2 regions of the Gordonia sp. ABKF26 genome follow, and region 1 is predicted to be linked to the other one. Evidence: riboswitches for the same ligand, from Rfam matches in the RefSeq annotation. Region 1 holds a riboswitch; the other holds the start of a gene.

Region 1 (15,526 bases):
GGTGCAGAACGCCGAAGGTGCTGTGACCGTCGTCGCAGATCGTCTGCAACGCATGGATCTTCGGGTGGGAAGCAGATCCAGGGACTGGCAGTAGTGCTCGAGCAGAATCAGGGAAAGAGTCGATGCCGCAACAGGTCGTGGTGACCGTCAAACCGAAGAGCAGCAAGGGCCCGTTGGTCGAGACGGGGCCCGACGGCGCGATCATCGTCTACGTCCGCGAGCCTGCAACGGAGGGCCGGGCGAACAAGGCCGTCTCCGAACTGCTCGCCGCTCACCTCGGGGTTCCGAACAGCAGGATCGCGCTCATCGGCGGCGCCACGGCACGAACCAAGCGCTATCGCGTCGGCTGATCCTAGACAGCACCGGAAAAGCCGTGCTGCCGCCACGCCTCGTACACCACGATGCTCGCGGCGTTGGCCAGGTTGTGGGAACGACGACCGGCGAGCATGGGGATGCGCACCCGGTCGGTGACCTCGGGTTCGTCGAGGACCTCCGCGGGCAACCCGGTCGGTTCCGGGCCGAACAGCAGCACGTCACCGGGCCGGTAGTCGACGTCGGTGTGGTACCGCTCGGCGTGGGCGGTGAACGCGAACACCCGCTCCGGCTTCAGCGTCGTCCAGGCGGTCACCAGGTTGGGATGAACCGTGACATTGGCCATCTCGTGGTAGTCGAGTCCCGCGCGTTTCACCTGCGCGTCGGACATGGAGAAACCGAGCGGTTCGATGAGGTGGAGTTCGCACCCCGTATTGGCGGCCAGCCGGATCGCATTGCCCGTGTTCGGCGGGATGCACGGCTGGTAGAACATGATTCGGAACATGATGGTGTCAGCGTAGTCGGTGCCGTACGAAGCGTATTCCACTCGATCCCGCCCCTCACACCGCCAACGCGGTGTTGGCCCCGCACAGCACGATGCACAGCGTCGAATCCGGTTGCGGCCGAATCTGTCCCGAGGTCACACCGGCGACGGCCGTGGCGGTGCCGTGTTCGACGAGGATGCGATGGGAGTCCCAGAGCATCCGTCGCGCCGCGATGATCTGGTCGTCGGTCACGATGATGCTGCGGACGGCGGGGTTCTCGGCGACGGCATTCCAGCACAGGTCGCCGACCCGGGTCGCGCCGAGAGAGTCGGCGGCCACGCTCTCCAGTTCGACGGGCACGGGCGTCCCTGCGGCGAGTGCCTGGTGCAGGCACGAGGCACCGAGCGGTTCGACGCCGACGAGGTGATCGCCCGGGCGTAGCGTCGCGGCGAGGCCGGCCAGCAGTCCGCCACCACCGACACAGACGACGGTCGTGAGTGGCCCGGGCACGTCGTCGATGAGCTCGAGACCGATCGTGCCCGCGCCGGCGACGATGTCCGGTAGATCGTAGGCGTGGAGCGCCAGTGCGCCCGTCTGATCTGCGAGCTCCTCGGCCGCGTCGGCGGCCTCGGAGTAGCGCCGTCCGATGAGGTGGACCCGCGCACCCGCCGTGCGCAGCGCGTCGATCTTGACCGGCGGTGCCGTCTCGGGGATCACCACGGTGACCGGGACGCCGACGATTCGCGCCGCGACCGTCGCGCCGAGCGCGGCATTGCCGCCGGAGGCGACGAGCACACCGGCGTCGGTCAGGACCCCTTGGTCACGGGCATGGAGGGTCGCCCACAGACTGCCTCGCGGTTTGAAACATCCGCCGAGCTGGGTGTACTCGAGTTTGAGGGCCACGTCGACCGGGCCGTCGACGGTGTCGATGACCGTGCGCAGCATCGGCGTGCGTCGGAGATGGGGAGTGATCGCCGCGCGGGCGAGGTCGACGTCTACGGGTACCACGGTCACCACCCCGACCCTAGCGATGCCCGGCTGTGCATGACGCGTCCGTCCGTCGATGTCGGTTTACGCGGGCACGAGTGGAAGAATGTCGGCGTGACCGCGATACGACTCGATGGGAAGACCACGCGCGACGAGATCTTCGCTGATCTGGCCGAACGGGTGGAGAAGCTCCGGCTGGCGGGTGTCACCCCTGGTCTCGGAACCGTTCTGGTCGGCGATGACCCGGGTTCGCACTCCTACGTCAAGGGCAAGCACGCCGACTGCGCGCGCATCGGTGTCGCGTCGATCCGCAAAGATCTCCCGGCCGACGCCACGACCGAACAACTCAACGCCGCGATCGACGAACTCAACGCGGATCCGGCCTGCACCGGCTACATCGTGCAGTTGCCGCTGCCCCGGCACCTCGACGAGAACGCCGCGCTCGAGCGGATCGATCCGCTCAAGGACGCCGACGGACTCCATCCGATCAATCTTGGGCGGCTGGTCCTGGGCAAGGAATCGACGCTGCCCTGCACCCCGCGCGGCGTCATCCACCTGCTGCGCCGCTACGACGTCCCGCTGGCCGGAGCCCGGGTCACCGTCGTCGGGCGCGGCGTCACCATCGGCAGGCCCATCGGTCTGCTCCTCACCCGCCGCAGCGAGAACGCCACGGTCACCCTGTGCCACACCGGGACCACCGATCTCGCGTCCGAGATCGAACGCGCCGACATCGTGGTCGCCGCCGCGGGTGTGCCGCACCTCATCACCGCGGACATGGTCAAGCCAGGTGCCGCGGTGGTCGACGTGGGGGTCAGCCGCACCGACGAGGGTCGTCTCGTCGGCGACGTACATCCCGACGTCTGGGACGTCGCCGGCCACGTGTCACCGAACCCCGGCGGCGTGGGACCGCTGACGCGAGCGTTCCTGCTCGTCAACGTTGTCGAACGCGCGGAGCAGACGCTCGCCTCCGGGGGTGGCGGCGACGCGTGACCCGAGACGAGCACCCGAGTGAGTCCGCTCACTCCCAGCCGCGTGGTGTGGACAACTCCCGCCCGGGAGGCCGGACCCGCGCTTCCGCCGACCGCACCCGCCTCCGGGAGATGCTCGTCCAGCTCCCGTATCTGCTGGTGATGGTGGGTGTGCTCGTCGCGGCACTGCTCGTGATGTTCGATCGCTGGCGGCGTGGTTCGTTCGTCTTCGGGGCGGCGCTGCTCGTGGGCGCCGTACTACGAGCTTTCATACCGTCGTCGCAAGCCGGATTGCTGCAGGTCAGGGGTAAGACGTTCGACGTCACGGTGATGGCGACGGTCGGCGGTGTGATGCTGTGGCTGGCGGCGTCGATCGACTCTTTGGGCACGGATTGATTACAATAGAGACCTGAGCGTGACCTGACGGCCAGTCGTCCGCTCGACCAGGCACTTTCCGCTGCCCTGCCGCAGACGCACCGACCGCTGGAGTTTGTATCACTGCATCACCAACCGACGACACCGTGAGCGAAGTGACGTCCATGGGCGTGTCAGCAGGTGCTGGCATGATCCACTACGTCCTCCTGACGCGTGACGATCTCGGTCGCAGTGTGGTCGACTCGCGCGTCATCGACGTCGACCCCACCGACGGTCTCGATCCGGCCGGTCGCGTCAACGCCGGCATCGACGTGATGCTGTCCGCAGCCCGCGAGTCCGCGACGAGGGTGGGACCCATCGGGGTGGCCGCACGCACGGGCAGTCAGCGCCGACAACTGCGTTCGAGGGGCAGCGGCCCCCGCCGCCAGGTCCGCCTCGCCGGCGAGGACGAGGCCGTTCTGGCCTACCTCGCCGACACCGGGGAGGTCGACCGCTTCACCGCCGCGGTCGTCGTCGACTGCGGCGACACCGGTATGTCTCTCTACACCGTCGACCCCCGCGAGGGCCGGATCGGCAATCCCGAACACTCGACGGTTCTGAGCGGCCGTCGCCTGGACCGATCCATCGTCGACCAGCTGACCGCGGACAACCCGGCCCTCGGTGAAGCCGGCCGCACCCGGGCCGATCGCAGCGAGTTGCGCAGCGCCTGCCGGACCGCGAAGGAAGAGATCTCCTACGGCGGGACTTCGTCCGCGGCCGAGTCCGTGGTGGCGGTCTCGGCGGGCGCGGGGCGCGTGACGCTGTCGGCGGCGCATGTCGAGCAGGCGATCGAGCCGATGATCCGGGACGCGAGAGAGGTGTTCACCCGGTACATCGACGCCGCACGATCGCGCGGCGTACGGCCGGACGCAGTGATCTTCATCGGCGGCCTCGCCAACCTTCCCGCGGTGCGCACGATCGCATCTGGGCATGATCTGGAAGTTGTCGGTCCGACCGCTCCGGAACTGGTCGTGGCCACCGGCGCAGCCCTGCTTGCGCTCCAGAGTTATTCGGGCGCAGCGCGTCTGGCGTTCATCGGCGGCAAACCGCAACGTGAGTGGCTCTCCGCGACACCCATCGCGGTCGCCGGAGCCGTCATCGCCGCCACGCTCATGACGATCTACGCGGTGAGCTCGTCATTCGCGGATCGTCCGGCCGTTGATCCGCAGCCCTCGGTCAGCAGCAGCGTGCCACCGGCCGCGGCGACCAGTGACAGCGACCCGCCGGTCGCCCCGAGACCCCCCTCGCAGCCGATCACCCGGATTCCGGATGAGCCCGTCGAGCCGACCGTCGTGGCCCCTGTCCCGACCCAACAGCCCATGCCGCAGACCGGCTGGAACGATCCGCCGGCCTGGGCGACCACGGAGTTGCCGCCGACCCGCCCGTCGACGAGCACCAGCACCCGCACGCTGTCGCCGTTCCCGTGGCCGGAGTTGCCGTTCCCGCCCGGATCGACGCCGACGATCCCGCCGGAACTGTTGCCGCCGGGTTTCCTCCCGCCGAGCGCCGCGCCCACGCCTCCGCCTCCGACGTATACGACGCCGACGCCGGAGTCTCCGCGCACCGGTTCGGCACGGCCGAGCAGCACGCGCGCCCAGGGGGCGACCCAGGCGCCGTCGGTGCCCGACTCAGGGCAGCCCGCTGATCGGGGCGGGGAGTCGGCACCGCAGATCCCGCCGTCGCCTCAGCCCAGCAGTCCGGTGCCCACGGTTCCCGCGCCGCGCTGACGAGAGGTCGCCGACGGCCGGATCGGGACGCCCTCAGGCGTCGCGTCGCGCGAGTTCGACTGTGCGCTTGAGCAGATCGCTGATGGCGTCGAACTCGGTCAGGAAGCCGTCGTGACCGGTGTCGGAGTGGACGACCTGGAGGCCGCCGACGCAGTTGCCCAGCTCCTCGGCGAGTTCGACCTGGAGCCGGATCGGGTAGAGGCGGTCGGAGTCGATTCCCCCGACGATCACCGGAACGGTGCATGCGTTGAGCGCCTTGGCTACTCCGCCGCGACCGCGACCGACATCGTGATGGTTGAGGACCTCGGTGAGGACGACGTAGCTCGCCGGGTCGAAGCGCGACATCAGCTTCGACGCCTGATGGTCGAGGTAGCTCTGCACCGCGTAGCGCCCGCCGGTCAGCGGATTCTCGTCGCCCTGGGCGTCGTTCGCGAATCGGCTGTCGAGCTCGGGCTCGCTGCGATACATGAGATGGGCGATTCGACGAGCGATTCCCATGCCCTGCAACGGGGTTCGTCCAGTGCCGTGATAGTCGCCACCGCGCCAGTCCGGGTCGGCCTTGATCGCGGCGATCTGAGCGGACTGGATACCGATCTGGTCCGCGGTCGCGCGGGCGCCGACGGCGAGGACGAGTGCACTGCGCACCCGGTCGGGGTACTCGATGACCCACTCGAGGGCGCGCGCACCACCCATCGACCCGCCGAGAACCGCACCGACGCTGGTGATTCCGAGGCGATCGAGCAATGCCACCTCGGCGCGTACCTGGTCGAGTACGGTGATCTGCGGGAAACGAGAACCCCACGGACGGCCGTCGGGGGCGATGGAACCCGGGCCGGTGGACCCCTTGCATCCCCCGAGGACGTTGGCGGAGATGACGCACCACTCGTCGGTGTCGATGGCCTGCCCGGGCCCGATCAACCCGTCCCACCATCCGGCCGAGTCGTGATCGGCGTCGGCGGGTCCGGTGACATGCGAGTCACCCGTCAGCGCATGGAGAGTGAGGATCACGTTGTCGCGGGACGGCGACAACGTCCCCCAGCGCTGGAACGCCAGGGTGACGTCGTCGATCCGTGCTCCGCTGTCGAGAGGCAGCGATCCGATCGGGATGCCGACGAGTTCCCCGTCCGGGAGAGACTCCCAATCGGGCTGATCAGACGCTGTCGCGTTCAGGTCGATACTCACCGACAAAGCTGCCTCACCTGTTTCACTTGGCCGCCGCGAATCCCTGTTCGAGGTCGGCCAGGATGTCGTCGATTCCCTCGATGCCCACGGCCAGTCGGACCAGTCCGGGGGTCACGCCCGCGGCGAGTTGCTCCTCGGGGGTCAACTGACTGTGCGTGGTCGAGGCCGGGTGGATCACCAGCGAGCGCACGTCGCCGATGTTGGCGACGTGGCTGTGCAGGCTGAGCGCGTCGACGAACCTCTTGCCGGCGTCCACGCCGCCGGTGATCTCGAAGGCGATGATCGCGCCCTGACCCTTGGGGGCCAGTTCCTGGCCGCGCTTGTACCAGGGGGAGGACTCCAGGCCGGCGTACGCCACCGACTCGACCTGGCCGTGTCCCTCGAGGAAGGCGGCGACCTTCTGCGCGTTGGCGACATGGCGCTCGATGCGCAGGCTCAGGGTCTCCAGGCCCTGCGCGAGGAGGAACGCGTTGAACGGTGCGATGGCCGCACCCGTGTCACGCAGCCACTGCACGCGGGCCTTGAGTGCGAACGCGGGCGCCCCGAGGTCGGCGAAGACCGCGCCGTGGTAGCTGGGGTCCGGGGTGGTGAAACCGGGGAACAGGTCTTTCCCGTCGCGCTGGACACGCCAGTCGAAGGTCCCGCCGTCGACGATGACGCCGCCGATCGCCGTGCCGTGGCCGCCGATGTACTTGGTGGCCGAATGCACGACGATGTCGGCCCCGTGGGCCAGCGGATTGATCAGGTACGGCGTGGCGACCGTGTTGTCGATGATCAGCGGTACGCCGTTGCGGTGGGCGACCTCCGAGATGCCGGGGATGTCCAGGATCTCGTTGTTGGGGTTGGAGATCGACTCACCGAAGAACGCGCGGGTGTTGTCCCTGACCGCGGCCTGCCACGACGCCGGGTCCTCGGGATCGTCGACGAACGTGACCTCGACGCCCAGCTTCGGCAGCGTGTAATGGAAGAGATTGAAGGTGCCGCCGTACAGGCGCGGGCTCGACACCACGTGGCCGCCGGTCTCGACGATGTTGAGGATCGCGTAGGTCTCCGCGGCCTGGCCCGATGCCACGAGCAGCGCGGCGACGCCACCCTCGAGTGCGGCGATCCGCTGCTCGACGGCATCCTGGGTCGGATTCATGATGCGGGTGTAGATGTTGCCCGGCTCGGCGAGCCCGAAGAGGTTCGCGGCGTGCTGTGTGTCGTTGAAGACGTACGACGTCGTCTGGTAGATCGGCAGCGCCCGCGCGTTCGTCACCGCATCGGCGGCCTGTCCGGCGTGGATCTGCTTGGTCTCGAAGCTCCAGTTGTCCACTGGGGAGGTGCCGTCGGCGGAAGTGCCGTCAGGGGCATCAGACATGGCGATTGATCACTTTCTACGGTCGGCAGGGCCAACTCGACCCTGGTGGGGTCCGACCTTCGGACCCGCGCTTGCCGGGGATCGTCGCTGCGATCCCACAACCCGGTCATCACCCGGAGCACCCCACCGCGGATGGAGGGTTGCCGATCAGCCAGCCGGGGCTTGACGCTGATGCTCATGACCTGGCGACAAGGATATAACACGGATGTGAGTGCCGGAGAACCGTCCCGGTCAGGCCGCGTCCAACACTTTCCAAGCGCGGTCCGAAGGTGGCATGAGCTGTCCTCCGACCGAGTGAAATCATGTGTGGTCAGATGCATAGTGCCTGGTCACGGTCGTTAGCGTCCCTCAGCGTGCTGTCGGTTTCACCGTCGCAGATCTAGCGTTCGGACCAGCCCCGGCTGCGTCGGAGGATTCCGATCGGGTGGTCCGGGTTCGCACAGGAGCGCCCCATGGCCGCGATCGCTCGTCTCCGAACCCGACGGACCTCGCTCACGATCGCCGCTCTGACTGCCCTGGCGGTCGCGGCAGCTCTCAGCCTGTCCGGGGCCCCTCCCGCGACGGCCGCCGAATGCAGCGACTCGGGCGCGGTCATCATCGTGGCCGGGACCAACGACCCGGAGAGCGCCCATCTCGTCGGTGTGAAGCAGCGCTACACCGGCAAGGTGCCGACGGTGGAGAACGGCGAGGTGGTCATCGAGGACGACCCGGGGAGTCCCTATCTCGCCGCGCCCAAGGACGTGATCCACGTCGACTACCCGACCACGCTCTGGCCGCTCGGTGCCGCCGGATACGACGACAGCACCGGACAGGGCAGGAGTGCGACGGCATCGGCGATCGCCGGCTATCAGCAACGATGCGGGGCAGGCGCCGACATCGTGGTCGCAGGCTATTCGCAGGGTGCCCGCGTCGCCGGTGACGTACTCGCCGACATCGGGAACGGTCGCAACGTCGAGCAGGTCGTCGCGACCGACGAGAACGGCGACGTCATGCTCGACGAGCAGGGCAATCCGGTTCTGGTGGACATCGTGACGGGGAACATCTCCGGCGAGCTGTACGCGGATCCCCGCCGCTCCGGCGACAAGACCGGCCGCGGTATCGAGTTGTCGTTGATCGGGATCATCCCGGGTCTGACGATGGCAGGGGCACGAGGTGCGTCCGAGACCGACGGCGGGTTCGGAGACCTCGAGGGTCGGGTGGTGTCGGTCTGCATCGATGGCGATCCCATCTGTGACCTGCCGGATCCGATCCACGACCCGATCGGCGCGATCGACGGCCTGCTCGGCTACTTCACCAAGCACAACCTCTATCCGTTCCAGATGTATCGGGATCCGCGCACATCGACGTGGAACGACGGGCGGACCGTTCGCTGCGATCCGGGGACCGCGGTGTGCGTGGTCACCGCCGATTCCGCATTCGCCGAACTCGTTCAGGGGTGGGCGCGCGATCTGGGGTTTTCCGGTGACATCGGGGACTTCTTGTCCGGTCGTCCGACGATCGACCTGCCGTACGGCATCGAACTCGCGAACCTGCAGCCGGTGATCCGGCTCGTGCAGGACCTCCTGCCACCGCTGCCGAAGCTCGGATATGGCGCCTATCTGCCGGATCTGTTCGTCTTCGAGGACATCCTGCAGGGGATCCTGACGCTGTCGCCGGCGAGATTCGTCGACGGAGCCACCGCCCTTGCCGCGAGCCTCCGCAGCATCGTCCTGCTCCCGGTGAACTTCGTGCGGTACTGGGCGGGAACGATCGTCGGACCGGTGGCGCCACAGGCCGGCACCGTCACGGTTCTCGCGGCGGATGCGTCGAGTCTGCGGTCGTCGACGTTCACGAGGCTCGCGACCGCAACCGGTGACGCCATCGAACCGGTTCGGGTCGAACCGGCCACCGGATCCGACGACCCGGTGGTGCCGTCACCGGCCCCGGGCGACCCGACCGCCGACACTCCCGGGGGACCCGCCGGCACCGACGACGCGAGCGGTGTCGAGGCGCCCGACGAGGATCCCGCCCCGGCGCCCGTCCGCGACGAGGTCCCGGCCGCCACCGATCCGTCGTCGGGCGAGCTGTCCGAGGACGAACCGGCCGGGGCGGAACCGGCCGGGGAGGAGCCGGCCGGGGAGGAACCGGCGGGGGACGAGCCGCCCGGAGACGATTCGGAGGCGGCCGACACGGCCCCGGCGGGAGGCGGGTCCGGGGGCGGCGGCGCCGAGGCCGGCAGCTGATCCGGGGCGCACGGTCGCGGCGCCCGACTGCGACCCGGCCGATGCGATGATCGCGCGGGCAGGGGGGTGTGAATGAACTCACCGCCGGGTCCGGAATCAGGGCCTCCCGGACACGGTTGGCATCAACCGTGTCTGACGCTCTTTCCACCACCGATGCCCCGGCCGACGTCTCGCTGACGGATCGGCTCGCCGCTCCGGAGGTCCACCGTCCCGAGGGGGCCGTCTCGGTCGGCGTGTCCCGCCGGGTACGTCGCTGGACGATTCTCGCCCTCGCGCTCGGCGGTTTCGGGATCGGTACGACCGAGTTCGTCGCGATGGGTCTGCTGCCCAACATCGCCGGCTCGCTCGGAGTGTCCGAACCGACTGCCGGACATGTCATCTCGGCGTACGCGATGGGTGTGGTGGTGGGGGCTCCGCTGATCGCGGCGCTCACCGCGAGGATGTCTCGACGCACGTTGCTCATCGGTTTGATGGTGGCGTTCACCGTGGGCAACCTGGCCACGGTTCTCGCGCCGGACTACGGGCTGCTGCTGGTGGCGAGGTTCGTGGCCGGTCTGCCGCACGGCGCCTACTTCGGCGTCGCGGCGCTGGTCGCCGCTCACCTCGCGGGCCCGCGGAATCGCGCCAAGGCCGTGGGGCAGGTGATGCTCGGTCTGTCGGTTGCCAACGTGTTCGGCGTGCCGGCCGCCGCCTGGCTCGGGGAGACCTTCGGCTGGCGGTCGGCGTTCGCGATCGTCGTCGTCATCGGGGTCGCCACCGTCATCGCACTGATGCGCGCCCTTCCGGCGCTCACCGGGATGAAGACCACCGATCCGCTCACCGAGCTCGGTGCACTCAAGCGGTCCCAGGTCTGGTTCACCCTCGTCATCGGGACCGTCGGATTCGGCGGGATGTTCGCGTTCTACACGTATCTGAACTCGGCGTTGACCACTGACACCGGGCTGTCGGTGTCGGTCGTGCCCTTCGCGCTCATGCTGTACGGACTGGGCATGGTGACCGGCAACTTCGTCGGCGGCTACATCGCCGACCGCAGCGTGTCGGTGGCGATCCTCGGTGGCCTCGCCGCCAGCGCCCTATCGCTCGGCGCGTTCGCGGTGCTGGCTGAGAACGCCTGGGCAGCGCTGTTTCTCACGTACATGGTGGCGCTCACCGGTACGGCGATGCTGCCCGCGCTGCAGACCAGGCTGATGGATGTGGCTGCTGACGCGCAGACCCTGGCCGCCGCGTTGAACCATTCGGCACTCAACATCGCCAACGCGGCCGGCGCGCTGCTCGGTGGTGTGGTGGTCAGCGCAGGCTACGGGTATCTCGCACCGTCGGTCGTCGGGGTGTTGCTCGCGCTGGCCGGCATCGCGGTCACCGTGGTGGCCCTTGCGACGTCGCGGCGCCGGCCGGTCGGATCCTGACCGAACGCGTGGGTCAGCTGTTGGTCGGCGGTGTGGCGATGGTCTTCGAGAGATAGAGCTGCTCGCCGAGTTTGTTGATCAGCTCGAGCTGGGTTTCGAGGTAGTCGATGTGTTCTTCCTCGTCGGCGAGGATCTGCTCCAGGAGGTTCGCACTCGTGATGTCACCCTTGGACCGGCACAACGCGATTCCGGGGCGGAGTCGTTCCACGACCTCGACCTCGATCGCCATATCCGATTCGAACTGCTCGCGGATCGACTGTCCGATACGCAGCGGCAGCAGGCGCTGGTAGTTGGGGAGGGCATCGAGGAACAGGATTCGATCGGTCAGGATCTCGGCGTGCGTCATCTCTTCGATCGACTCGGCCCGGGTCTTGGCCGCGATCTCGGTCAGCCCCCAGCTCTGCTGCATCTTCGCATGCAGGAAGTACTGGTTGATCGCCGTGAGCTCACTGGTGAGCTGTTCGTTGAGCAGTTCGATGACCTCGTCGTCGCCACGCATGTGTCAGCCTCCGGTTCGCCGTGAATGTCCGGTCGAACCGTAACACGACAAAACCCCCCGCGCGTCGTGTCGCGCGAGGTTCGTCGGGTCGGCTGTCAGGTCATGCAGCGGTCGTCGCGGTTGACGCCCTTTCGCTCAGGATGTCGTGCAGTTGGTCCAGACAGGTTCCGCAGCCTTCGCCCGCGCCGCATCGGTCGCTGATCGCGTCGACGGTGTACGCACCTGCGTCGCAGTGGGCGTGGACCTCGTCGACCGTCACGGCGCGGCATATGCAAACGAACATCTTCGGACTCACCTTCGTGCCTGGATTAGGCAATGCTTACATATCTTAGGGTGTCCGCACAAGGGTTGCCTTACCTCTATCTCGGCATGTGCGCCGTGGCCACGGCCGGCCGGGGCTGTCCGACCCGGTCCGTAGGATGTGGCCCCGTGCCACTCACGATCTCCACGGTGAACGTCAACGGAATCCGCGCAGCGGTGAAACATCGGTCGGAGGCCAACCGCGGCTTCCTGCCCTGGCTCGATCAGGCCGGACTGGAAGGGTCCGGGTTGGACGTGGTCCTGCTGCAGGAGGTCCGGGCCAGTGCGGAACTCGCCCGCGACGCCCTGGCGCCGGCGTTGGCCGAGGGCTGGCATCTCACGATGAGCGAGTCGGCCGTGAAGGGCCACGCGGGCGTCGGCGTGCTGACCCGGGGCGAACCCGCCGCGGTGCGGGTCGGGTTCGGGAGCGCCGAGTTCGACGAACTCGGGCGCTATGTCGAGGTCGACCTCGACACCGATCTGGGGCCGTTGACCGCCGCGAGCCTGTACCTCCCCAAGGGGGCCGCGCTCTCCGACGCCGCGAAGGACATCGCCAAACATGACGAGAAGGTCCGGTTCATGGCCGAGTTCGGCGACCATCTCGGCCGGCTCGTCCGTCGTCGCCGGCATGTCGTCGTCGGTGGCGACTGGAACATCGCGCCCGCCGAGGCGGACATCAAGAACTGGAAGGGCAATCTGAAGAGCCCCGGTTTCCTGCCACATGAGCGTGCGTGGGTGGCCGATCTGCTGGCGGCCGGGTGGCGCGACGTCATGCGCGAGCTGTTCCCCGACGACGCCGGTCCCTACTCCTGGTGGTCGTGGCGCGGAAAAGCCTTCGACAACGACTCCGGGTGGCGTATCGACTACCAGCTCACCAACAAGATGCTGGCCGGCCGCGCGACCAAGGCCGAGGTCGCACGTGCCGCGGCATACGACCTCCGCTGGTCCGACCATGCGCCGGTCACCGTGCGGTACGAGTGACGGGATCTGACAAACTGGGCGTCATGACCAGCGACGCAGAGCGCACCGGAGACCCGTCGGCCGGTGCGGTGCCGACCCGCCCGCGTGTGCTGTCGGGCATCCAGCCGACCAGCGATTCCTTCCACCTCGGGAACTATCTCGGCGCCGTCCGGCAGTGGGTGGCGTTGCAGGACGATTTCGACGCGTTCTACTTCATCCCCGACATGCACGCGCTGACCGTGCCGTTCGAGCCGAAGGTCCTGGCCGACCGCACCCGTCTGAGCGTTGCCCAGTTGCTCGCCGTCGGCGTGGACCCCGAGCGTTCCACCATCTACGTCCAGTCCCACATCCCCGAGATCGCACAGCTGACGTGGGTCCTGTCGTGCATCACCGGCTTCGGCGAGGCGAGCCGGATGACCCAGTTCAAGGACAAGTCGGCGAAGCAGGGCGTCGACGCGGCGGGTGTCGGCCTGTTCACTTATCCCATCCTGATGGCCGCCGACATCCTGGCGTTCGGAGTCGACCGGGTGCCCGTCGGGGAGGATCAGCGGCAGCACCTCGAACTCACCCGCGATCTCGCGCAACGCTTCAACTCCCGCTTCGGCAAGGTGCTCAAGGTGCCGCAGGCGCACATCGTCTCCGAATTCGCCAAGATCTACGACCTGCAGAACCCGACCGCCAAGATGAGCAAGTCCGCCGAGACCGACAAGGGTCTGATCAACCTGCTCGACGACCCCAAGCGTTCGGCGAAGAAGATCCGCTCCGCCGTCACCGACACCGGATCGGAGATCCGGTTCGATGTCGCCGAGAAGCCGGGCGTCTCCAACCTCCTGACCATCCAGTCGGCGTTGTCCGGCGTCGGCGTCGACGATCTGGTCGCCAAGTACGAGGGCAAGGGTTACGGCGATCTGAAGGTCGACACCGCGGAGGTACTCGCCGAGTTCGTGACCCCGCTACGGGGGCGCGTCGACGAATACCTCTCGGACCCGGCCGAACTCGACGCCGTCCTGGCCCGGGGCGCGGCCCGCGCTCGGACCGTCGCCTCCGAGACGCTGGCATCTGTCTATGACAAGGTGGGGTTCCTGGCGCCTGGCCGGTGACACCGGACCCGCAGGACGCCCGTACCGGGACCGAACAGGGACGGCCGGTCCCCGCGCTCCGACCAGGAAGGCCATTCATGACCTCCGCGCCAGACCCGGCGAAATCACCGGTGGACACCGCGAAATCGCCGGTGGACACCGCGAAATCGCCGGTGGACACCGCGAAATCGCCGGTGGACACTGCGAAGTCGGCGGTGGACACCGGGAAGTCGACCGTCGACAAGGCCAAGGCGGCCTTCGCGGCGGCGCGAGAGAAGTGGCCCGCCGTCGAGCATCTGGTGCAGACCGTCGAGCGCTACAACGATCGGCGCGGCAACGTGTACGCCGCAGCCATCAGTTTCAACGGCATCCTCGCGCTCGTCCCGATCATCATGGTGGTGTTCTCGGTGGCGGCCTTCGTGCTCGCCAATCAGCCCCAGTTGCTGGAGGACCTGCAGAAGGCCATCGTCGAAGCCGCGCCGGGCAAGATGGGTGAGCAACTCAGTGAGGTCATCGACTCGGCGATCTCCTCGCGCGCCGCGGTCGGGATCGTCGGGCTGATCGGTGCCGCGTTCACCGGGATCGGGTGGATCTCCGGCGTCCGGGTGGCCTTCACCGAGATGTACGGAGGCCGCGTCGACCGCAACCCCGTGCTGTCGAAGGTGTGGGACCTCCTCACGTTCGCGTTGCTGGGTATCGCCTTCGCTGTGACGATGGCGCTGACGACCCTCGGCAACAGCGGCCTCACCACCACGATGCTCTCCTGGGTCGGACTCGACGACGCGTCGTGGGCCCCGGTCGTGGTGCGGGCGGTCGCCATCCTCGTGTCCGTCGTCGCCAGCTGGCTGCTCTTCACCTTCGTGCTCGCGCGGCTTCCGTTGGTGCCCTTGCCCATGACACACGCGATGAAGGCCGGCTTGATCATCGCGATCGCCTTCGAGCTGATGAAATCGCTTGGTGGACTGTACCTTCAGTCGGTCCTCAGTTCCCCGGCCGGGGTTGCGTTCGGCCCGATCCTCGGTGTCTTCGTCTTCGCGTATCTGGCGTCGCGGATCGTCCTGTACGCCACCGCCTGGTGTGCGACCGACCCCATCAACAGCTCGTATCAGGTGGTCGAGGAGCCCGACGCGGAACTCCGGCGGCCGGTGGTGATCTCGCCGACCGTCGAGGTGAACCCGGCGCCCCGGGCCGGTGCGCTCGCGGCCGCCGCCGGTGTGGGCGCGGCAGTCGCCGCGCTCGTCGGAGTCCTCCGGCGACGCTGACACCCGGTCCGGGCCGGTCCGAGCCGGGATCTCGTGCCGCGAGTCAGCGCCGGCCGGCGAGTCGCAGGCCGAGCAGCATCAGGATCACCGCCACGAGCGCGGCCACGAGTCCGATCAGAACCTGGACGGAAGTGGACGACGCTCGATCGGAACCCGTTGCCGTGGCTCGCTTCTCGGTCTGTGGGTCGGGCGGTGACGACGACGCCCCGTCCGGTGACGACGTCCGCTCCGGCGACGACGGTTCGACGAGGTGGCCCACGGAGATGGTGGGGTCGGTCCGGAATCCGTAGTCGAACATCGACGCGGCCTGATCCCAGTACAGGTCGCCGTCGACGGACAGGCCGAACATCTGCACGATGACCA
Region 2 (15,526 bases), 2.6 Mb from region 1:
ATGACGACCATCAGGTAGATCAGGAACGGCCCGCCGATCGCGGCGGTGACGATGCCGACCGGCAGACCACCGGGCAGTACCGTGCGGCACAGTAGGTCGCCGCCCAGGACCAGCGCCGAACCGATGACCCCGGACACCAGAGGTGTGGGCACGGCGGTACCGGCCAGCCGCAGGGCGATCTGCGGGGCGAGCAGGGCGACGAAGGCGATCGGGCCGGCCGCGGACACACTCAGCGCGGCGACCAGGACCGCGGTGAGGAGCAGCGTCGTCGACACCGCACCGGTGCGGACGCCGAGTCCGCGGGCGAGATCGGGTCCGAGGCTGAGCATCCCGATCTGGCGGGCCAGGACGACCACGACGACGATGCTCGCGCACACACCCGCGACGACCGGCCACACATTCGACCAGCCCACGTTCGCCACCGATCCGACGATCCAGACCTGCGCGCGACCGACATCCCGGATGTCGGCACGGGACAGCAGGAACTGGGTCAGCGCCTGCAGCAGCCACGTCATCCCGACACCGATCAGCACGAGCCGGAACGGGTTGATGCCGCTGTTGGCCTTGCGTCCCGGCCATGCCAAGACGTACATGACGACGGCGGTGAGCAACCCGCCGAGCATGGCGGACGCGGGGACGCCGAGACCGCCGAGCCATGCGCCCCAACTGGTGGTCGAGAACGCGATCGCGGTCACCGCCGCCACGCTGGCACCGGCGGTGATGCCCAGCATGTCCGGCGTGGCCAGCGGGTTCTGGGCGATCAGCTGGGTGAGCGAACCGGCAAGGCCCAGACCGAATCCCACCAGTAGCGCGACCAGCGCGCGGGGCAGGGCGACGTCGAAGACGACGACGTTCTCGACCCGGGTGCCGCCGCCGAGGAGGATGCGCGCGACGTCGATCGGGGTCAGCGGGAAGTCGCTGACCCCGACGCTCGTGAGGAACAGGAGGACGGTGACGGTGGTGGACACCAGTGCCACGGCGAGCATGCGCGGGCGGACGACCATCGACATCGGTTCGATGGCGATCCGGTAGCCGCCGGGATGAGGTGCGATCCGGGTCTTGGCCCGGAGCCCGGTCTTCTCGGCGATACCGGTCGCGGTCTTCATGGAGGTCGGCGGGTTCACACGGTCCCCAATCTCTGTCGGCGGACCATGACGATGAGGAACGGCGCCCCGACCAGTGCCAGCATCACACCGACCTGGACTTCGCCGGGGCGGGCGACGACGCGGCCGAGGATGTCGCAACCGACGAGGAGGATGCCGCCGAGCAGAGCGGAGTACGGGATGATCCACCGGTAGTCGGCGCCCACGATCGCGCGCGCGATGTGCGGGACGACCAGACCGAGGAACACGATCGGGCCGCAGGCCGCGGTGGCGGCTCCGATGAGCAGGGTGATCGTCAGCACGCCGAGGGCGCGGATCAGCACGACCCGGGAACCGAGTGCCTTGGTCATGTCGTCGCCCAGGCTCAGGACGTTGAGGAAGAATCCGCTCGCCAGCGCGAGGACGAGTCCGACGCCGATGAACGGCAGGCTGGCCCAGAACACGTCGATGCCCCGGCCCGCCGTGGACCCGACACTCCAGAAGCGCCACTGGTCCAGCGAATTGGTGTCCACGAGCACGATCGCGGACGTGATGGCGGTCAGCATCGCGGTCAGGCCGGTACCCGCGAGCACCAGGGTCAGCGGACTCGAGCCACTCAACGACGACAACCCGAACACCACGGTCGACGCGATGATCGCGCCGACGAGGCCGAAGAACATGAACGCGATCGGGCTGGTGATCCCCAGCAGATAGATGCCGCCCACGACAGCGCATGCGGCTCCGGCGTTGACGCCCAGCATTCCGGGGTCGGCGATCGGGTTGCGGGTGTGGCCCTGCGTGATGGCGCCGGCCGCACCGATCGCGAGTCCGGCGGACAGGCCGAGCAGTGTGCGCGGCACACGGAGGTCCCACACGATCCCGTCGACGTCGGTGTCCTTCGGCACCTGCGGCATCCGCAGATTGATCAACGCGTTCCAGATCTCCTGGGCGCCGGCGGTGAAGCTCGGCCAGATCTCGTCGAGAGGGACCGGTCGGGTCCCGAAGAGCACGGACGCGACGACCAGCGCTGCAAGGGTCGCGAGCAGCAGCGGGATTCCGAGAACTCGGACAGATCGGCGCACGAAGGTAAACCTTACCAACCTTGCGCGGGGACGCCTCCGCACCGTGTGCGGAGCAGACAAGCCGGGTGTCGTTCGGATAACGAAATGCCGACGAATGCTGAGGGAAGGCTGTGCGCGCGGTAACACTTCGCTCAGGCTGGGTCGATAGTCCCGGTGTCGGTGGGCATCTCGGACCGACAGCAGCAGACCGGTCGCCGGTGGGATGGGATGAACCGCCCCACGACGGCGACGTCGGGAAACACAACAGTGTCGCCTACGAACGAGGAGGATCGATGAAATCGCTGAAACGGGCTCTCACAGGGGTTCTGGTCGCCGCAGGAATCGCCGGTGGAACGTTGGTGGGTGCTGCACCCGCCCACGCCGCCGTTCCCAACCTCCAGATGACGGGCGGGGTCTACTGTCAGTTCGCTGCTCCGGGCACTCCGTGGAACCAGGCGTGGAGCATGACCCGGTTCATGCGGGTCACCGCGCGTGACGGCGAGTTCCGCAACGTCACCCTGCAGGAGATCAACGGCGCGACGAAGTTCAAGTCGCAGCTGAAGAAGAACGAATCGCTCACGATCAAGACCACCTGGTTCGGCTGCTTCCCGTCATCGATCGCCGGATACGCGATCTCCGACTACGCCGAGAACCTGACCGACAATGCCGGTTTCTGGTGGAACGTCCGGCGCGTCGACAACCCGTTGGACCGGCTCGGCACGGGCTCCTCGGCGTCGGCGTCGACGGTCCTGACCGGCGGCGGCACCGACGTCGCGGGCGTTCCCGCGATCCCGGGTCGATGAACAACTGAAGCATTTCGCGCCGGGCGGCGTGCGGGGAGGACGCCCCCGCACCCGCCGGGCGCATGCGAAAGAGCGGCGACCGAGAGATCTCGGCCGCCGCTCTTGTGCGTTCGTCACGCGGAGGGGCGGGACACCTTGTCGGGCTCCGACGCGGCGAGCATGTCCTCGCGTTCAACGACTTTGACGCGTTCGCGGCCTTCGGCGGCGCCGAGTGCGCGTTCGTGTTCGTCGAGTCGGTACCAGCCGTCCCAGGTGGTGAACGGGATGCTCTTGGACTCGAGGAGTTCGATGATGGCGTCCTCGCCGGGTTTGCCGGGTTGGTTGAGGGCCCCGGCTTCCATGTCTTTGAGGATGCAGTCGACGGTCTCGTTGGCGTCGCCCTTGGTGTGGCCGATGAGGCCGACGGGGCCGCGTTTGACCCAGCCGGTGGTGTAGATGCCGGTGAGCTGGTGGCCTTCGTCGAAGACGCGTCCGGCTTCGTTGGGGATGACGCCGGCTTGGGAGTCGAACGGGATCTCGGGCAGGTTGTCGGAGAGGTAGCCGACCGCACGGTAGACCGCGCCGACTTCCCAGTCGGTGGTCTTGCCGGTGGGTTTGACGTTGCCGGTGCCGTCGAGCTGGGTGCGTTCGGTGCGCAGACCGACGACCTTGCCGTCTTCGCCGAGGATTTCGGTGGGGCTTTCGAAGAAGTGCAGGAACAGCTTGTGGATCGCGCCCTGTTTGGGTTCGCGGATCGCGTAGTTCTCGATGATCGTGGCGACCTGGTCGGTGATCTTCGATCCGCGGCGCGCGACGGCCGAACCCTCGTCGTAGTCGATGTCCTCGGGGTTGACGATGACTTCGATGTTGGGGGAGTGGTCGAGTTCTTTGAGTTCGAGGGGGGTGAACTTGGCCTGGGCGGGGCCGCGGCGGCCGAAGACGTGGACCTCGATGGCCTTGTTGGCTTTGAGTCCTTCGTAGACGTTGGCGGGGATCTCGGTGGGCAGCAGTTCGTCGCCGGTCTTGGCGAGTACGCGTGCGACGTCGAGGGCGACGTTGCCGACGCCGATGACTGCGACCTTCTCGGCCTCGAGGGGCCAGGTGCGGGGGAAGTCGGGGTGGCCGTCGTACCAGGCGACGAACTGGGCGGCGCCGTAGCTGCCGTCGAGGTCGATGCCGGGGATGTCGAGGACGCGGTCGTCGGTGGCGCCGGTGGAGAAGATGACCGCGTCGTAGTGGGCGCGCAGTTCGTCGATGGTGATGTCGGTGCCGTAGTCGACGTTGCCGAGCAGGCGTACCTGTGGTTTGTCGAGGACCTTGTGCAGGGCGGTGATGATGCCCTTGATGCGCGGGTGGTCGGGTGCGACGCCGTAGCGGATCAGACCGAACGGAGCGGGCATCCGCTCATACAGATCGATGCTGACGCCGCGGTCCTTGGCGGTGTCGGACTTCATCAACGCGTCGGCGGCGTAGATCCCGGCGGGACCGGCACCGACGATCGCAACCCGCAGCGGGCGGCTGTTGTCGCTCATGGAGTAGGTGTCTTCCGTTGCTCAGCACGCGCCGGCCAGTAATCTCGGTGACCCCCGGGTCCGCGCGTATGGATAAGGCCTATCCCTTCTACGGTAGGCGCTTGCTGTCCCCGACCAAAATCCGTCTGTGAGGTAACCCTCACCTCGACGGGTGATCGGCGGCCGGGGCCGCGGCAGGCTCAGGCCTTGCCCGCGGCGGCCGCGATCGGTTCGACGGCCTGATCGGCGACCCACGGGATGGTCAGAACCGTCGGCACCGACATGGCACTGCCGACCTCTTGGGGCAGGTAGACGACGCGGCCCGACTGCGCAACGGCCAGGCGGTTGAATGCCGCGTTCGACTTCAGCCGGTCGTTGGATCCCTCCCAGTCGACGGCGACGACGACGTCGGCCGAGTCGAGCAGGTTCAGGCTCTCGGCCGGGAGGTCGCCGTAGAATCCGCTGGTCAGCGATGGCTGCAGCGCCGGCGGGAAGGTCAGTCCGTATCCGGCGACGGTCTGCCCGCGGCCGTCGCCGGGGCCGTAGATCGACACGCCGCCGGTCGGGCTGGCGGTCACGACCACAGCGGTCTTGCCCGCGAGTTGCGGATTCTGCTCGCGGACTCGTGCGAGGAACTGCTCGGTCTCGGCCACCTTCCGGTCGGCCAGCTCGGGCAGCCCGACGGCGGTGCCGATCTGTCGGGTCTGCGCGTCCCACGGCACCTGCCAGGGCTGGAACTGCGCGGGCCGCAGGATCGTCGGTGCGGTCTTGCTCAGCAGGTCGAACTGATCGCGGGTGGGGTCGGCGCCGACCGCGGTGATGAGGTCGGGTTCGGTGGCCAGGGTCTTGGGGATCTCGTCGCCGAACGCACCCGAGGAATTGGGGAGGACGACCGGGTTCGAGTCCGCGAGCAGCTCGGCATTCCACGGTGCCGACGCCTGGTCGGGGTCGGCGAAGGGCGCGATCGTGGTGGGGGTGATCCCCAGCGCGAGCAGGGTGTCACCGTCGCCGACGCCCATCGCCGCGACGCGTTTCGGCGCCTGTGCGACCGTCGCGGGGGCATAGACCTGCTGCACGGTCACCGGGATCGCGCCGGCCTCGGGGGCGGGCGCCTGCGCCATCCCGGAGTCGACGGTCTCATCCGGCGGCGAACACGAGGTCGCCACGAGAGCTGCCGCGAGCAGCCCGACGAGAAGGGTGAGTGTGCGGCGGGTGGTAGAGCGCATCCGGGGTCCTCGCTGGTCGTTGCGTTCGGCGTCGTCGTTCTCCGCTGTACTTCGGTACTCAGGTACTCAGGTACTCAAGTACTTAGGGCCACCTTACTCACGGTGTTCCGATTGCCGACGACGCGCGGGTGCGCTCGTCGGGCACCGCACGGCCGGCGACGCCGGTCTCAACCGGTCCCGGGACGCTCGATAGACTGCCCGCCATGGCCGAAGCTGCAGGTGAGGGTGACCAGAGGCCCCCGTCGTGGAAGAACGCATGGCCGTTCTTCGTCGCGGCGGGCGTCGTGGGCCTCGTTGTGCTCGGCGTCGTGCTGTCGAATGTGACCCGTCCCGCCGAGGACCGGGCCGGCGACTCGGCCCAGGTCCAGTACGCGATCAACGACGTCTACACCGCGCGGAACGGCCCGAATTATGCCGAGTACCGGGCGAACACCTGCGCCGCCGACGTCGAGGCGGCCGATTTCATCTCCGAAGAGCGGTTCGTGCAGGACAACCGGGAAACCCTGACCCGCAACGGTCACATCGAGATCCCGGAGATCACGGAGTTGGTCGTCGACGGTGACCGGGCGACCGCGAAGGTTCATTGGCACTATGACAAGACACCCGACGACGTGAACGTCGTCGACACGATCGTGGTGCGCGAGAACGGCGAATGGAAGGTGTGTTCCTCATGACCTATGCCGGTGACCTGACCCCCCGTGAGGCGTGGGAGAAGCTCGAGAGCAATCCAAACGCGGTGCTGGTGGACTGTCGGACGCAAGCCGAATGGTCGTTCGTCGGCGTGCCCGACCTCGAGATCCTGGGTAAGCGCACGATCTTCGCCGAGTGGACCACCTTTCCCGAGGGGCGTCGTAACGACGACTTCGTCGCACAGCTGCGCGATTCGGGCGTGTCCGACGACCAAGAGGTCATCTTCATCTGCCGCTCCGGACATCGGTCGATCGGCGCTGCGCAAGCCGCGACCGCCGACGGAATCGGCAAGGCCTACAACATCGTCGACGGTTTCGAGGGTGCCCTCGACGAGAACGACCATCGCGGCGCGTCGGGCTGGCGTGCCGAGAACCTGCCGTGGAGGCAATCGTGAGTCCTGATCTGCCCGTGGGTCGCCCGCTGCCCGAAGGGTTGTCGGCCGACACCATCGCGGTACGCGGTGGATTGTCGCGCTCCGGATTCCACGAGACCTCTGAGGGCCTCTACCTCACGAGCGGTTACGTCTACGACTCCGCCGAGGCGGCTGAACGTGCCTTCACCGGGGAGGACCAGCGATTCGTCTACTCGCGCTACGGCAATCCGACCGTCGAGATGTTCCAGGAGCGTCTGCGTCAACTCGAGGGTGCGGAAGCGTGTTTCGCGACCGCGAGCGGTATGGCCGCGGTGTTCGTCGCACTCGGGGCGCTGCTCAAGGCCGGTGACCGGCTCGTCGCCGCACGCAGCCTGTTCGGTTCCTGCTTCGTCGTGTGCAACGAGATCCTGCCGCGGTGGGGTGTGGAGACCGAATTCGTCGACGGTGAAGACCTCGAACAGTGGGAGCGGGCGCTGTCCAAGCCCACCGACGCCGTGTTCTTCGAGACGCCGTCGAACCCGATGCAGAGCCTCGTCGACGTCGTGAAGGTCTCCGAACTCGCGCACGCCGCGGGCGCACAGGTGGTGCTGGACAACGTCTTCGCCACGCCGTTGCTGCAGCGTGGTCTCGATCTTGGCGCCGACGTCATCGTGTACTCGGGCACCAAACACATCGACGGACAGGGCCGCGTCATGGGCGGCGCCGTGCTCGGCGCCAAGGAGTACATCGACGGGCCGGTCCAGCAGTTGATGCGCCACACCGGTCCCGCGCTGAGTCCGTTCAACGCCTGGACGCTGGTGAAGGGTCTGGAGACACTGCGCCTACGCGTCGACGCCTCGGTGTCCTCCGCGCTCCGGATCGCCGAGTTCCTCGAGGCCGACCCGCGCGTGCGGTGGGTGAAATACCCGTTTCTGCAATCACATCCGCAGTACGATCTCGCGAAGTCGCAGATGTCGGGCGGCGGCACCGTGGTGACCTTCGAGCTCAACGACCACGACGGCATCGACGGCAAGAAGCGCGCCTTCGAGGTGCTCAACGGCCTGCAGATCGTCGACATCTCCAACAATCTGGGTGACTCGAAGTCGCTGATCACCCACCCGGCGACCACCACGCATCGTGCGATGGGACCCGACGGACGCGCGGCGATCGGCCTCAGCGACTCGGTGGTGCGGCTGTCGGTCGGGCTCGAAGGGGTCGACGACCTGCTCGGGGATCTGGACCAGGCGCTGGGCTGAGCCGGCGCGGCCCGGACGCGGCTAGTCGAGGCTGTCGATCCCCAACGCGTTCAACACCGTCCGGAGTTTGAACGCGGTCTCCTCGAGCTCGCCCTGGGGATCGGAGTGTTCGACGATGCCGCCCCCGGCCCACGTGCGGAGGCTGCGACGATCTGCCTCGAGTTCGAGGCACCGGATGGTCACCATCCACTCGCCGTCGCCGGCGGCGTCGCACCAGCCGACGGCTCCCGCATAGAAGCCGCGTTCCCCCTCGACCTCTCGGATGATCTGTGCCGCAACATCACTCGGTGTGCCGCACACCGCGGGGGTTGGTCCGAGCAGAAGCGCGAGATCCAGTGCGGTGGTGGCGGGGTCGCGGAGCGTCGCGCGGATCGGGGTGGCGAGATGCCAGACCTCTCCGGTCGACTGCAGTTGCGGGGTCGACGGCGCGTCGACGTCGTCGCACAGATGCGACAGCCGGTCCCGCAGATGATCCACGACGAACGCGTGTTCGGCGAGATCCTTGGCCGAGGAGAACAATCCGTCGGCGACCGCGCGGTCGACGACCGGATCCGGCGATCGGGGCGCCGACCCCGCGTACGGGTGACAGGTGACGACCGATCCCGACTTCCGCAGCAGCACTTCGGGACTCGCACCGAACAACCACGACCCGGAGCCGGTGGCCGCGCCGAGGTCGACGCCGAATGCATTGTGCCCGGCGTTCCCGCCCGCGAGGGCATCGAGGAGTTCGCCTGGCGCGACCTCTCGGTCGAGCACGATGTCGACGCTGCGGGCGAGGACCACCTTGCCGACGTCGCCGGCGACGATGCGTTTGACGGCATGCGCCACCCGTTCGCGGTGTTCATCCGCGGTGGGGTGCAGGGTGGTCGACAGCGGGATTCGCGACAGCGGCGGTCCGCCGGCCAGCGGTGCGTCGTCGAGGTCCAAGACCTCGGGCACCACCAGCGCGGCCGGGTCGGCGAGATCGAACGGGATCGCGCCGGTCAGCGCGCCGATCTCGCCGGAACGCAGCGCGGCCGAGGCCGCATCGACATCGGTGAAACCCCGGACGGCGCCCCGGCCCCGCACGGTGCCGTGCGGGCGGGACAACACGAACACATCAGTCGCTGACACCCCTGACACGCTACAGGTAAGTGTGCCCTAACTTCGGATCACGCTGAGTGAAAATTGACACGTCTGCGCGACATCGACGACTCTGGTTCGTAGGTCATGAGTGCCAGTGACAAGCCCCGGCTCGCTGGTCGGCAACCCTCCTCCGCGGTGGGGTGCTCCGGGTGACGACCTGGCCGCGTACCGACCGGACGCGGCAAGCGCGGAAATTCAGAGGAGCTCCTGCCATGACCGCTGTCCTGTCAGCACCGAGAACTGTCGGCCACGAGTCTGTCGATGCCCACGTCGTCGGTCTCGACCACCGTGCGCGCCCGGCCGTTCCCGGTCTCGCCCCGGTCGTCGGCGCCGACGTGACCGTACCGTTGGCCGGCGGCGGGACGACGCGATACGTCAATCTCGATTACGCGGCGAGTGCGCCGGCACTGATTTCGGTGGCCGCCGCGGTCGCCGAGGGGCTCGGCGAGTACGCGAGTGTTCACCGCGGTGCCGGCCACCTGTCGCAGGTCACGACCGCCCGGTACGAGGCCGCTCGGGAGACCGTGCGCGAGTTCGTCCGCGGGCGGGTCGACGACACCGTCGTCTTCACCCGCAACACCACCGACGCCATCAACCTCGCCGCCCACATCACCCCCGGGGACGTCGTGGTGCTCGACATCGAGCATCACGCCAATTTGCTGCCGTGGTGCGCGCCGCGCGACGGTCGCAACCGGGCCCGGGTCGTCCCGGCCTGCGACACCATCGAGGACACCCTGGTCGCGCTCGAGGCCGAGCTCGCGTCGGCGCCGGCCTCGCTGCTCGCGGTCACCGCGGCGTCGAACGTCACCGGCGAGGTGCTGCCGATCGGCCGGCTCGCGTCGATCGCCCACCGGCACGGGGCCCGCATCCTGGTCGACGCCGCGCAGCTCGTCGCGCACCGACCCGTGTCCATCGTCAGTCACGGCATCGACTACCTGGCCTTCTCCGGACACAAGGCATACGCGCCTTTCGGCTCCGGAGTCCTGATCGGCCGCCGGGACTGGTTCGACGCCGCCGATGCCTACCTTGCCGGCGGCGGTGCGACCGCCGACGTCGACCTGGGTCCGAGTGCCGGTGGGGTCACCTGGCACACCGGGGCCGCCCGCCACGAGGCCGGATCGCCGAACGTGCTTGGCGCGGTGTCGATCGCCCGGGCCTGTCGCGCACTCGCCGACCTCGGGCCGGAGGCGATCGGGTTGCACGAGGCGCGCCTGTCCGAGCGTCTCGACGGGGGACTGGCCGCGATCGACGGGGTGCGGCCGTTGCGGATCTTCGCCGACTCCACCGATCGGGTCGGCATCGCGGGCTTCACCGTCGACGGCATCGCACCGCGGGTCGTCGCGGAGTATCTGAGTACACAACACGGCATCGGTGTGCGCGACGGCCGGTTCTGTGCCCACCCGCTGCTCAGACGTCTCGGTCATCCGGCCGGCGCGGTTCGCGCGAGTTTCGGCGCGGGAACCACCTCCGATGACATCGACCGGCTGCTCGACGCGCTACGCGCCCTGACCGCAAGCACTGACCGAACAGACGATCCGACCGAACTCGAACGAGGGGTGACACGATGACCATCGAACTCGACGCACGTGCAGACCGCGGCACCGTGGTCCCCGCACCGACATCCGCACCGACGGCCCCGATCAGCATCGGCCGGCCGGGATTTCAGGTCGCCGTCGCCGGAGACGAACTGGCACAGACATTTCCGATCGTCGTGCGACGCGAGACCCTTCGCGATGCGCAGCGGGCGCGTTCCCTGCTCCGGGCCGGCAGCCACGATCAAGCGAGATTCGTTGTCGCTCTGGAGGTGGAGGTGGCCGTCGCGCCGGATGCCGCGTCGGCGCGTGCGGCGGCCGCTGACGCGGTGGTCGCGTCGTCGGAGGCGAGCTCCGGGACCATCCGCTACATCGGGACCACCCACGGACTGATCACGCTGGTCCGCGACATCTACGCGGCCGAGGTCGCCGACGCGGTGATCCTGGTCCCGATCGACGGCGCGGCCACCGAAGTGCGCATCCGCGAACAGATCCTGCCGGTTCTCGCCGAGCAGCGGCACCGCGTGGCCTGACGGTCCGCTCCGCTGGTACCGGCACCGAGCGCAGCCGCCGGGCCGAGCAAGCGACGAAGGAGCGCGTCGAGGTCGAGGCGCCGAGTCGAAGCCACTCCGGTGACCAGACGAGAACGCCGGCAGCATCTCGACGGATGCTGCCGGCGTTCTCGTGTGTTGCGAAGCGTCAGCCCCGCGAGGGCTCGTTGGCCGCGTCGGGATGCGAGGCGAGGCGGTCGATCGCTTCCTGCGCGACCTTCTCGGCCTGGTCGCGTCCGACCCACCCGCCCGGCTGGACCTCCTTGCCGGGCTCGAGGTCCTTGTAGTGCTCGAAGAAGTGGGCGATGGGGCCCAGCTCGTACTCGGACACGTCGGAGATGTCCTTGATGTGGTCCCAGCGCACGTCCTTGGCCGGGACGCACAGGAGCTTGTCGTCACCGCCGGCCTCGTCGGTCATCGTGTACATGCCGACGACCCGTGCCCGCACGATGATGCCGGGGAACACCGACTCGGGGAGCAGGACCAGCGCGTCGAGCGGGTCGCCGTCCTCACCGAGGGTGCCGTCGATGTAGCCGTAGTCGGCCGGGTAGCCCATCGAGGTGTACAGGTAGCGGTCGAGGTAGACCTTGCCCGTCTCGTGGTCGACCTCGTACTTGTTGCGGCCACCTTTGGGGATCTCGATGGTCACATCGAATTCCACAGTTCCTCCTGGCAGTCTTGATCGGGGATGCCGCGTCGGGCCGAAACGCCCGCACGCTGTCCCAACGATACTGTTGGTCCGGCGACCTCGATGTTCGTACCCCTCGTTGTGCGTACATCCGGGCCCGTTCCATCGACCGTGAACCGTGAGAGACCCGGAGGCTTTGTGGGCGCATCCACCCGAAACGGCGGTCGTCGCGGTCGGAGACTTCTGTGGTGGACGATCACCGCGGTGGTGATCCTGGCCCTCGTCGCCACGGCGTCGGTCGTGATCGCGCTCCGCATCGACCGGGAGCCGGAACTCCCGCCCGGGGTGCCGCCGCAACCCGCCGCGGTCGCCGTCGACCCGCGGATCGGCCCGGTGGTCGACACCGCGCCGGAGCCGACGCCGCCAGGGGTCCTGCGAGCGATCACGCCCGCACTGCGCAATCCCGCGCTGGGCGAGCTCAGCGGCAAGATCAGCGATTCGCTCACCGGTGAGGTCCTCTGGACGAGAACCCCCGACCGTCCCCGCATTCCCGCCTCGAACGCCAAGATCCTGACCGCCGCCGCCGTCCTCGAGGCCGTGCCGCACGATCAGCGACTGACGACGACGGTGGTGGCCGGCAGCAACGGGCAGGTCGTCCTCCGGGGCGCGGGTGACCCCACCCTGTCCGCCCAGCCCGCCGGAACCGACACCTTCTACACCGATCCGGGACGCATCGCCGACCTCGCGCGCCAGATCGAGGAGACCGAGATCCCGGTGACCTCGGTGGCCGTCGACCTCGGCGCGTTCTCCGGGCCGACGATGGACACCACCTGGGACCGGCGGGACATCCAGGGCGGCGACATCGCGCCGATCGAATCACTGATGGTCGACGGTGCCCGGCTGGAGCCGCTGGACGAGTACTCGCCCCGCACCGCGACCCCCGGCATCATGGCCGGCGAGGCGCTGGCCGCCGCGCTCGGTGTCGAGGGGCCGGTCACCGAGGTACGCGGTACCGCCTCGAGCGGATCCGGCGACGAGCGCGTGATCGCGAAGGTCCAGTCGGCCCCGCTGGTCACCCGGGTCAACGACATGCTCCGTTACAGCGACAACGTGCTCGCCGAGACGCTCGCCGTCGAACTCTCCGTGCATCGCGGCGGGCAGCCGACCCACGCGGGTGGGGTCGAGGCGATCGAGCAGGTGCTCTCGTCGGAGTTCCCGGGCCAGTGGGCCGGTACGACACTGCACGACGCGTCCGGGATCTCCTACGCGAACCGGACCACGCCGGAACTGCTCGACGCGGTGATGACGGCCGCGAGTGGTCCCGCCAAACCGGCCCTGCGCCCGATGCTCGACGGGCTGCCGATCGCCGGTGGCACCGGCACACTCGCCGACCGGTTCGACGCCGCCGACAACCCGGGCGCGGGGTGGGCACGTGCCAAGACCGGAACACTGACCGGGGTCAGTTCGTTGACGGGCATAGTGCAGACAGTCGACGGCCGCGTGCTGTCGTTCGCCCTGATGTCCGGCGGCACCTCGCCGGCGGACGCGCGACCCGCCCTCGATGCGGTGGTGGGTCAACTGAGAGAGTGCGGGTGCCGATGATCACGTCAGGAATCGCCGGGCCGGCGGCAGCGGAAGCCGGGACCGAGACCGGGACGCCGCCGGAATCGGGCGCCGAGGACACCGTCGAGCGAGAACGCCGACCGGGTATCGGTTCGCAGATCGACTGGTCGCTGGCCGCGTCCACGGCGAAACGACTCGCCCGCCCCGGCCCGAAGACGACCGCGTACACCTACGAGGCGGCGCGCGCCGAACTGGCCGACGCCGCCACCCGCGCCGAGGCCCCGGTCCGAGGGGTCACGGGTCTGGCCGACGGCCTGCGCGTACCGACCACGCGGGTCCTCGACCGGGCCGGCTGGATCGACGCCGCCTCCCTGTCGATGCGATCGATGCTCGGTTCCGACGAGGAATCCGCCGACGCGGGCTCCCCGGGACTCGGGGCACGATTCGGCGGACTGCAGGCCGGTGGTCTGCTCGCGTTCCTGTCCACCGCGATCCTCGGTCAGTACGATCCGTTCACGCCTGATCCGGAGACCGGCGAACCCGGAGTGCTGATGGTGGTGACGCCGAACATCATCAACGTCGAACGTCAGCTCAAGGTGATCCCGTCGGACTTCCGGCTGTGGGTGTGCCTCCACGAGGTCACCCACCGCGTGCAGTTCTCGGCCAACCCGTGGCTACGTGACTACATGCAGGACAACGTCGCGGTGCTCACCTCCGACGCCGGCGAGTCGACCACCGAGATCGTCACGCGGATGACCAAGGCGCTCAAGGGTTCCGACGGCCCGCGAGAGAAGGGCGTGATCGGGGCGATGCAGTTGCTGCAAAGTCCGGAGCAGCATGCCGCCTTCCAGCGGATGATGGTCCTCGGCACCCTGCTCGAGGGGCACGCCGATCACGTCATGGATGCGGTCGGTCCGGCGCACGTGCCGTCGGTGGCTCGTATCCGCACCGCCTTCGACAAACGACGCACCGCACCGCAGAATCCGGTGCAGCGACTCATCCGGGCCCTCATCGGGATGGATGCCAAGCTCGCGCAGTACATCCGCGGTAAGGCCTTCGTCGACGCGGTGGTCGAGGCCGTCGGCATGGAACGGTTCAACACGGTGTGGACCTCACCGGACACGATGCCGCTGCCGAACGAGATCGACGACCCGCGGGCATGGATTCAGCGGGTCTTGTGAGAAAGGCGGTCGCGGATTTCGCGGCCGCTCACCGGCTCGGTTCCGAGGTCTGCGTGGGACTCTCCGGCGGCCCGGACTCGCTCGCGCTGACCGCGGCGGCCGTCGGCGCGGGTCTCGACGTCACCGCGCTGGTCGTCGATCACGGGCTCCAGCCGGGCTCCGCCCAGGTGGCGAGGACCGCGGCCGACGCGGCGAGTGCTCTCGGAGCCCGAGTCGAGGTCCTGCCGGTGCGGGTCGGCCGTCGCGGAGGTCTCGAGGCCGCCGCGCGCGACGCCCGATACGCGGCGCTCGACGCGGCCCGCGGTGACCGCCCGGTTCTGCTCGGTCACACCGCCGACGACCAGGCCGAGACCGTGCTGCTCGGGTTGGCGCGTGGTTCCGGGGCACGGTCGATCGCCGGTATGCGCGTCTGGAAAAACCCCTGGGGCAGGCCGCTTCTCGGGGTCCGCAGACAACAGACCCTGGCGGCGTGCACCGAACTGGGACTCGCTGCCCACCACGACCCGCACAATCGAGACCCGCGATTCACTCGCGTCCGGCTGCGCTCCGAGGTCCTCCCGTTGTTGGAGGACACGTTGCACGGTGGGGTCGTCGAGGCGCTGTGTCGTACCGCCGCGGGGGTTCGGGCCGACAACGACGCGCTCGACGACTGGGCGGCCCGGGTGCTGGCCGAGTGCGGGCGCGACGACGGCCTGGCGATCGGGCCACTGCTCGATGCGCCGCCGGCGATCCGGACGCGTGTGCTGCGCGCCTGGCTGCTCGACATCGGGGCGACCGAACCGACCCACCGGGTCATCTCGGCCGTCGCCGACCTCCTGGACGCGACGGCCACCGCCGACCGGACCCAGATCGCCGTGGGTGGCGACCCCGGGGTGCGTCGTGTCGTCATCCGGTCCGGCGACACACTGACGGTCCGCCTCACCGCGAGGTGAGACGGACCGTCGTCGTGGGTTCCGCGGCTATCGACGCGGGGGCGTGAAGGGCGA

Evidence for each region. Region 1 has a riboswitch for S-adenosylmethionine ahead of AB4Z55_RS19050 (bifunctional o-acetylhomoserine/o-acetylserine sulfhydrylase). Riboswitches for the same ligand answer to the same signal wherever they lie in the genome.
Region 2: another riboswitch for S-adenosylmethionine. It lies ahead of AB4Z55_RS07290 (aminotransferase class V-fold PLP-dependent enzyme); the one in region 1 lies ahead of AB4Z55_RS19050 (bifunctional o-acetylhomoserine/o-acetylserine sulfhydrylase).

The regions. Positions count from the first base shown of each region.
Region 1 covers NZ_JBGCVZ010000003.1:4,111,063-4,126,588, reverse strand. Annotated here, with positions in the region: gene AB4Z55_RS19090 (error-prone DNA polymerase) at 1-94, shown strand, start outside; gene AB4Z55_RS19085 (DUF167 domain-containing protein) at 123-350, shown strand; gene AB4Z55_RS19080 (tRNA (cytidine(34)-2'-O)-methyltransferase) at 353-817, opposite strand; gene AB4Z55_RS19075 (serine/threonine dehydratase) at 873-1,814, opposite strand; gene AB4Z55_RS19070 (bifunctional methylenetetrahydrofolate dehydrogenase/methenyltetrahydrofolate cyclohydrolase) at 1,899-2,774, shown strand; gene AB4Z55_RS19065 (DUF3017 domain-containing protein) at 2,885-3,148, shown strand; gene AB4Z55_RS19060 (Hsp70 family protein) at 3,316-4,893, shown strand; gene AB4Z55_RS19055 (homoserine O-acetyltransferase) at 4,927-6,081, opposite strand; gene AB4Z55_RS19050 (bifunctional o-acetylhomoserine/o-acetylserine sulfhydrylase) at 6,098-7,435, opposite strand; SAM riboswitch class IV at 7,498-7,618, opposite strand; gene AB4Z55_RS19045 (PE-PPE domain-containing protein) at 7,888-9,657, shown strand; gene AB4Z55_RS19040 (MFS transporter) at 9,786-11,063, shown strand; gene bfr (bacterioferritin) at 11,077-11,562, opposite strand; gene AB4Z55_RS19030 (bacterioferritin-associated ferredoxin) at 11,663-11,845, opposite strand; gene AB4Z55_RS19025 (exodeoxyribonuclease III) at 11,992-12,843, shown strand; gene trpS (tryptophan--tRNA ligase) at 12,867-13,922, shown strand; gene AB4Z55_RS19015 (YhjD/YihY/BrkB family envelope integrity protein) at 14,000-15,163, shown strand; gene AB4Z55_RS19010 (D-alanyl-D-alanine carboxypeptidase family protein) at 15,207-15,526, opposite strand, start outside.
Region 2 covers NZ_JBGCVZ010000003.1:1,475,842-1,491,367, forward strand. Annotated here, with positions in the region: gene AB4Z55_RS07245 (iron chelate uptake ABC transporter family permease subunit) at 1-1,106, opposite strand, end outside; gene AB4Z55_RS07250 (iron ABC transporter permease) at 1,121-2,164, opposite strand; gene AB4Z55_RS07255 (hypothetical protein) at 2,437-2,946, shown strand; gene AB4Z55_RS07260 (FAD-dependent oxidoreductase) at 3,060-4,457, opposite strand; gene AB4Z55_RS07265 (ABC transporter substrate-binding protein) at 4,637-5,662, opposite strand; gene AB4Z55_RS07270 (hypothetical protein) at 5,866-6,336, shown strand; gene AB4Z55_RS07275 (rhodanese-like domain-containing protein) at 6,333-6,746, shown strand; gene AB4Z55_RS07280 (O-succinylhomoserine sulfhydrylase) at 6,743-7,960, shown strand; gene AB4Z55_RS07285 (isochorismate synthase) at 7,982-9,058, opposite strand; SAM riboswitch class IV at 9,166-9,279, shown strand; gene AB4Z55_RS07290 (aminotransferase class V-fold PLP-dependent enzyme) at 9,298-10,653, shown strand; gene AB4Z55_RS07295 (hypothetical protein) at 10,650-11,150, shown strand; gene AB4Z55_RS07300 (inorganic diphosphatase) at 11,317-11,829, opposite strand; gene dacB (D-alanyl-D-alanine carboxypeptidase/D-alanyl-D-alanine-endopeptidase) at 11,995-13,398, shown strand; gene AB4Z55_RS07310 (zinc-dependent metalloprotease) at 13,395-14,540, shown strand; gene tilS (tRNA lysidine(34) synthetase TilS) at 14,519-15,472, shown strand; gene AB4Z55_RS07320 (glycine zipper family protein) at 15,500-15,526, opposite strand, start outside.